DNA from 2 places in the Pandoraea norimbergensis genome. Region 1 is predicted to be linked to the other one. Evidence: predicted binding sites of a transcription regulator. Region 1 holds the regulator's gene; the other holds the start of a gene.

Evidence for each region. The regulator NrdR, encoded in region 1, represses ribonucleotide reductase genes. The targets are predictions, from matches to a motif close to CACNANATNTNGTG.
Region 2: AT302_RS24070 (ribonucleoside-diphosphate reductase subunit alpha) is a predicted target of NrdR. The motif match lies at 1,627-1,640, and genes of this name have one in related genera.

Annotation. Positions count from the first base shown of each region.
Region 1 covers NZ_CP013480.3:1,504,594-1,508,009, forward strand. Annotated here, with positions in the region: gene glyA (serine hydroxymethyltransferase) at 1-1,237, shown strand, start outside; gene nrdR (transcriptional regulator NrdR) at 1,256-1,738, shown strand; gene AT302_RS06860 (autotransporter outer membrane beta-barrel domain-containing protein) at 2,030-3,148, shown strand; gene AT302_RS06865 (porin) at 3,296-3,416, opposite strand, start outside.
Region 2 covers NZ_CP013480.3:5,498,576-5,501,991, forward strand. Annotated here, with positions in the region: gene AT302_RS24070 (ribonucleoside-diphosphate reductase subunit alpha) at 1-1,387, opposite strand, end outside; gene ampD (1,6-anhydro-N-acetylmuramyl-L-alanine amidase AmpD) at 1,763-2,389, opposite strand; gene AT302_RS24080 (DUF1269 domain-containing protein) at 2,829-3,341, opposite strand.

The DNA of each region.
Region 1 (3,416 bases):
ATCGAAATCCACTGTTGCCGCCGTCGATCCCGAAGTCTGGGCCGCGATTCAGAAGGAAGATCAGCGTCAGGAAGACCACATTGAGCTGATCGCGTCGGAAAACTACACCAGCCCGGCCGTGATGGAAGCGCAGGGCTCGCAGCTGACCAACAAGTACGCTGAAGGCTATCCGGGCAAGCGCTATTACGGCGGTTGCGAATATGTCGACGTCGTTGAGCAACTGGCGATTGACCGAGTGAAGGCGCTGTTCGGGGCGGAAGCCGCGAACGTGCAGCCGAACTCGGGCTCGCAAGCCAATCAGGGCGTGTATTTCGCCATGCTCAAGCCGGGCGACACGATCATGGGCATGAGCCTCGCCCACGGCGGTCACCTGACGCACGGTTCGCCGGTGAACATGTCGGGCAAGTGGTTCAACGTGGTCAGCTACGGCCTGAACGAGAACGAAGACATCGATTACGACGCTGCCGAGAAGCTCGCGCAGCAACACAAGCCGAAGCTGATCGTGGCCGGTGCCTCGGCCTTCTCGCTGAAGATTGATTTCGAGCGTATGTCGCAGATCGCCAAGTCGGTCGGCGCGTACTTCATGGTCGACATGGCGCACTACGCGGGTCTGATCGCTGCCGGTGTGTACCCGAACCCGGTGCCGCACGCCGACTTCGTGACCACCACGACGCACAAGAGCCTGCGCGGTCCGCGCGGCGGCGTGATTCTGATGAAGGCCGAGTTCGAGAAGCCGATCAATTCGGCCATCTTCCCGGGCATTCAGGGTGGCCCGCTCATGCACGTGATCGCCGGTAAGGCCGTCGCGTTCAAGGAAGCCGCTACGCCGGAATTCAAGGCTTACCAAGCGCAAGTCGTGAAGAACGCTCGCGTGCTGGCCGAGACGCTGGTGGCGCGCGGTCTGCGCATCGTGTCGGGCAAGACGGAATCGCACGTGATGCTGGTCGATCTGCGCGCCAAGAACATCACCGGCAAGGCAGCGGAAGCCGCCCTGGGTGCTGCGCACATCACCGTGAACAAGAACGCGATCCCGAACGATCCGGAAAAGCCGTTCGTCACGAGCGGTGTGCGTCTGGGTTCGCCGGCCATGACCACGCGCGGCTTCAAGGAAGACGAAGCCAAGCTGGTCGGCAACCTGATCGCCGACGTGCTCGACAACCCGGAAAACGAGGAAAACCTGGCCAAGGTGCGTGCACAAGTGGCCGAGTTGACCAAGCGTTTCCCGGTCTACGGCTAAGCGGACGGCCCCGCACGCATGCGTTGCCCGTTCTGCCGGCATGACGACACGCAGGTCATCGACTCGCGTGAAGCGGAAGACGGCGCTGCCATTCGGCGGCGCCGGCGCTGTCCGTCGTGCGACAAGCGATTCACCACTTATGAGCGCGTCGAGTTGACGATGCCGGCCGTCGTCAAGAAAGACGGCAGCCGTGCGGAGTACGACCGTGCGAAGGTGCGCGCCAGCATGCAGTTGGCGATTCGCAAGCGCCCCGTGAGTGCCGAAGCGATGGATGCCGCGATTGCGCGCATCGAGTACAAGCTGCTGGCCGGTGCGGAGCGCGAAGTGGTGAGCCAGCGCATTGGCGAACTGGTGATGCGCGAGCTCAAGCGTCTGGACAAGATCGCGTACATCCGGTTCGCGTCGGTGTATCGCAGCTTCGAAGACATTGCGGAATTCCGCGATGTGCTCGAAGAGATCGACAGCACCGACGTCAAGCCTAAGCGAAAGCCGGTGGCCTGAGCGCGAACGCGGCAAACGCTGCACATGCAGGACGGAAAACCCGTCGTTCCCGAAAGGGTACGGCGGGTTTTTTATTGGCTATTCATTCCGTGAAGTTAATGTCGGGAATTTTCAATGTTGGGAAATAATTTAATTGAAGATTGGGTGATGTATTAAAAGACTGCAGGGGTGACCGGCTTTCAATAAGTCGCCTCATAGAATTCGCGATCCTTGACGGATGGCCGTCTGCCACCGTCTGGAAGGTGATGAAGCTATTCATCATTTCTCGCGAATTAAATGAGGGGTTATCAAATGAAAGCAGTGAGTCATCAATCGTTCGCGCTTCGTATCACCGGTATGTTCTCGGCGGCGGTTGTGCTTGCCGCGACAGCGGTGTCGCCGGCGAATGCCGAAGACGTGGCTGAAATGCGCCGCACGCTCATCGTGCTTTCGGGCGCGGCGCTGTTGAACGACGCCGCGACGGCGCAAGGGGCGGCCAGTGCATTCCAGCGGGCCATGCAAACGCGCACGATGAGCGGCGGCGCGACGTTCGATGACGCCACCGGCAAGGGCGTTGCCCTCGGCAGCAGAGACCTCGTCGGCTGGGCCTCGTTCACCGGCGAGCGCTCGCATCAAAACGGCGAAACGGGGTTGTTCGATGTGCGTGGTGTGAACGGCGCCATCGGCGTGGACTCGCGAATCGGTGCGAACACGATCGTCGGCGGCTCATTGGGCGTGGGCAATCACAACTCGCAAATCAATGACCAACTCGGCGAAGCCCGGGTCAACAGTGTCAGTCTGGGCGTGTACGCGTCGCATCTGAGCGACCAGCAGTGGCTCGTCAACGGCGGCGCGTCGTACACCAATCACAGCCTGAAGACCGATCGCAGCAGCGACACGAGCGGTGTGTCGCCGCGCCTCAAAGGCAACACACGAGGTAACACCTTCGGTGCCTTCGGTGAAGTGGGACGGCGCAATTCGGTCGCCGGCATCAACGTGGATTCGACGTTGGGCCTGCGCTTTCTGTCCACACGCGTGAACGCCTTCAATGAGACCGGTGGCGGCGACATCACCGCTCAGAATGCCCTGAAAATCGGCGCGCAGTCGCGGACGTCAACCCGTGGCATCGTCGGTGTGCGCCTGTGGCATGAGCTGGTCAACGTGGGGGGCGGCAAGGCGATCCCCTCGCTACGCGTGGCGTACGAGTACGAGTTCGGCGACAAGCGCAGCAGCCTGACCAATGCTTTCTATGGCGCCACGCGTTCGTTCACGGTACAGAGCGCGAAGCTCGGGGCCCACATCGTCACGGCCGATCTTGGCGTTGACGTGCAGTTCCAGAAGCAGCTCGAAGTGCATGTCGGGGGCAATATGAGCGCACGTCGTGGCGAAACCAGCGTGGGGGGCGGTGTCTCGGCGAGGTATCGCTTCTAAGCCGGGACTTCCGCCCGATACGTGACGGCAGAAAGTCGCGACCACCGCGTGCACAAAGCTAAACCCGCCGCAGCCCAAAGGGCCCGGCGGGTTTTTCGTGACGCGACCGACTTGACGGCCTTGCGCTGTCACGCAACTGCCGCGACTTCAGAAGGAGTGCGAGATCCCGATATACGCCCCGGTCTGGCCCTTCCCCGGCGGCGGATTGTCGAGCGAATCGCTCGGAATCGCGGCGACCGAGAAGCTCTGGTTGGCGCTGTTCAACACG
Region 2 (3,416 bases), 2.2 Mb from region 1:
GCCACGTTTCCAGGTACGCGCAGACCGCGCCCTTGCGCTTGCCGCCCTGGTTCACGGCCACGGCCGTGTCGTTGACCACCTTCAGGAACGGCACCACGCCTTGGCTCTTACCGTTCGTGCCCTTGATGTGCGAGCCGAGCGCGCGAACCTGCGTCCAGTCGTTGCCCAGACCGCCGGCAAACTTCGACAGCAGTGCGTTTTCCTTGAGCGCTTCGTAAATGCCTTCCAGATCGTCCGAGACGGTCGTCAGGTAGCACGACGACAGCTGCGAGCGGCGCGTACCCGAGTTGAACAGCGTCGGGGTCGAGCTCATGAAGTCGAAGCTCGAGAGGATCTGATAGAACTCGATCGCACGTGCTTCGCGCTCGACTTCGTTCAGCGCCAGACCCATTGCGACACGCATGTAGAACGCCTGCGGCATTTCGATGCGATGGCTGTCGATGTGCAGGAAGTAGCGGTCGTACAGCGTTTGCAGACCCAGATAGTTGAACTGGAGGTCGCGCGATGCGTCGAGTGCAGCGCCCAGCTTGGCCAGGTCATACGTCAGCAGTTGCTCGTCGAGCAGTTCGGCTTCCACGCCTTGCTTGATGAAGCGCGGGAAGTATTCGACGTAACGGGCTGCCATCTCGCCCTGCGGCACTTCTTCGCCGAGGATTTCGCGGCGGATCGTGTGCATCAGAATACGGGCGGTGACGAGGCTGTACGCCGGCTCTTTCTCGATGAGCGTACGCGAGGCGAGGATCGCCGAGTCGTACACCTGCGACAGCGGCACGCCGTCGTACAGGTTCTTGAGGGTTTCGGTCAGAATCGGCTCGGCGCTGACTTCGTTGCCGAGGTTTTCGCAAGCGGCCTGCACCACGCCACGCAGCACGCCCATGTCGAGCGAGCGCGTCACGCCGTTGTCGGTCACACGCAGCACCGGTGCGTCAGGCGCTGCCGATTCTTGCGTGGTTTCGACCGAGTGAGCACGCTCTTGCGAACGCTTTTCGCGATACAGCACGTAGGCACGTGCGACGTTGTGCTCGCCTTCGCGCATGAGCGCGAGTTCGACCTGATCCTGAATGTCTTCGATGTGGAACGTACCGCCGTTCGGGCGGCTGCGCACCAGCGCACGCACGACGGCTTGCGTCAGTTGCTCCACGAGTTCGCGAACACGCGCCGAAGCCGCACCCTGACCGCCGTTCACGGCGAGGAACGCCTTGGTCACGGCGATGGCGATCTTCGACGGCTCGAAACCCACCACCGCGCCGTTGCGTCGAATCACTTTGAAGTCGGCGTTGGTCGCCGGTGCGAAGGCGCCCGTAGTTTGGGGCGCCGACGCACCCGTGCTGCCGGCATTCGCGGCGGCCGTCGGGTTCGGGCGGGTGAGGTTTTCGTTAGTCTGCATGTAAAAACTCCCGTTCCAATGAGATGGTGCTGTTAGCGCGTCTCTACCAGTTTGACGGCCGGCAAAAATGCGCCCTGGGGGCGCCGATGGAGCGAAGTGCTGAACACCGCACGACCGACGGACGGCCAAGGGTTCGAGGTGTCCGCTGCACGGCTTTGCTGCTGTACCGCCCCACAAAATGCCGCGGGACAAGCACGGTATTGATGGATATTGCTTCCTGCGCCGACCTCATGAAAAACCACTACATATAGTGGTCGGCACCCGAATTGGCACTAAGTATAGTGGAGATGACGCACTCCGCAAACTCAAAAATTTGTGTCGCCGGGAAGGCCCGTGGCGTCGCCGTGTCAAGCAAAACCTATTCCGGCATGGGGGTTAATCCGCCGGCTGAAACGGCAACATCGCGGGGTTCAGGCCCGCCATTCGACGCAACCGCTGCCACTCGAAATGCGGCCCCGGATCCGTCTTCCGACCCGGTGCTATATCGGCATGTCCGGCGACAGCTTGAATCGGATAACGCACCTGCAACGTTTGCGTCAGCGCTGCAAGCGTTGCGTACTGCGCCGCCGTGAACGGCGTCTCGTCGGTGCCTTCCAGCTCCACCCCGATCGAGAAGTCGTTGCAGCGCGCACGCCCTTCGAACGACGATGCACCGGCGTGCCATGCCCGGGCGTCGCACGACACAAACTGTTGCAACGCACCATCACGGCGCACCAGAAAGTGCGACGACACGTGCACGCCGCGAATCTCGTCGAAGAACGGATGCGCATCGTGGTCGAGCCGGTTCTGGAAGAACGCCGGAATCTCGTCGCCCCCGAACTGCCCCGGCGGCAGCGAGATGTTGTGCACCACGAGCAAGTCGGTCGGCAGCCCAGCCGGGCGCGCGTCGAAATTCGGCGACGGCAGTCGCTGCGCTTCGCGCACCCAGCCTTCGGTGTCGAGCGTGAAGACCGGCAGCCGATTCGGTGTGCCTTCGACTTTCGATCGATCCGGTGCGTTCATGCCGCGCCCCGCGACAACATGCGGGATACCGCAGCGCAAGCGCTGACGCGGCGATCCGGCCGGTGGGCAACATTAGGGGACACAAATGACTGGAGCATGACGGGCACAGCGATCTCCCGTAGAGCGAGGGGCGCCATTGTAGCCCACTTGGCGTGACGCCGCCGGCGGGGGGCCCAAAGGGCGCTGCGAGGTGCAATGCGATCCCCGATGTGACGCACGATGGGATGCACAACACCGTCAATGTGCCCTGCCGATGCCCGGAAAAAAATCGGCAGAATCCCCAAAGAAGAAGCCTCTCGCCGCACCAGGCCGAGAGGCTTCCATGGGCGTTGCCACGCCCGGGGGTGGCAACGGACTCGTGTCGTGCAACACGCGTACCACCCCGCACCGCTCACAGGGGCGGCGCCATTGGCCGTTGCCGGCCGGATGAACCCATCGATCACGGAAATGCCGGAATCGCCGCCTCCACCCCTTCCATATGCGCTTCGGGATGGTGTGCTTTCAACATCTCGCGAACCTCGTCGACGCGGCTCTCGCGCACATCGACCATCAGCAGAATCTGGCCTTGCTCCAGCGGCTCACGGAACATCTTGAGCCGCGAGTTCGGCACCGATACGCCGATCATGCTCGACACCCACGCGCCGAACAGCGAACCGAGCGGCGCGGTAATGATCATCAGCTCCCATTGGGGACGTGTGCCCACGATGGGGAAAAACGCCGCGACTGCACCGACTGCCAGCCCACAGAAGCCACCGATCACGAGCCCGGCTTCAGCGCCGTGCACGATATCGGAAGTCTGTAGGAGGTTAGCCTCGTGCAGTCCCTCCAGATCCATTTCGTCACGTGCCATGAAGTGGATGTGACGCTCCTCGATTCGCGCCAGCAGCAGGTCACTCATCGTGCGCTGCGCACTCGCCAAATCGGGAAGAAGGAAATACATCCGTCTGCGCATCAACATATGGCGCCCTCCTGTCGACTGATCCCCGTCCCCGTCTCGTCACGCTCGTTCTTGTTCTGTACGGGGCTG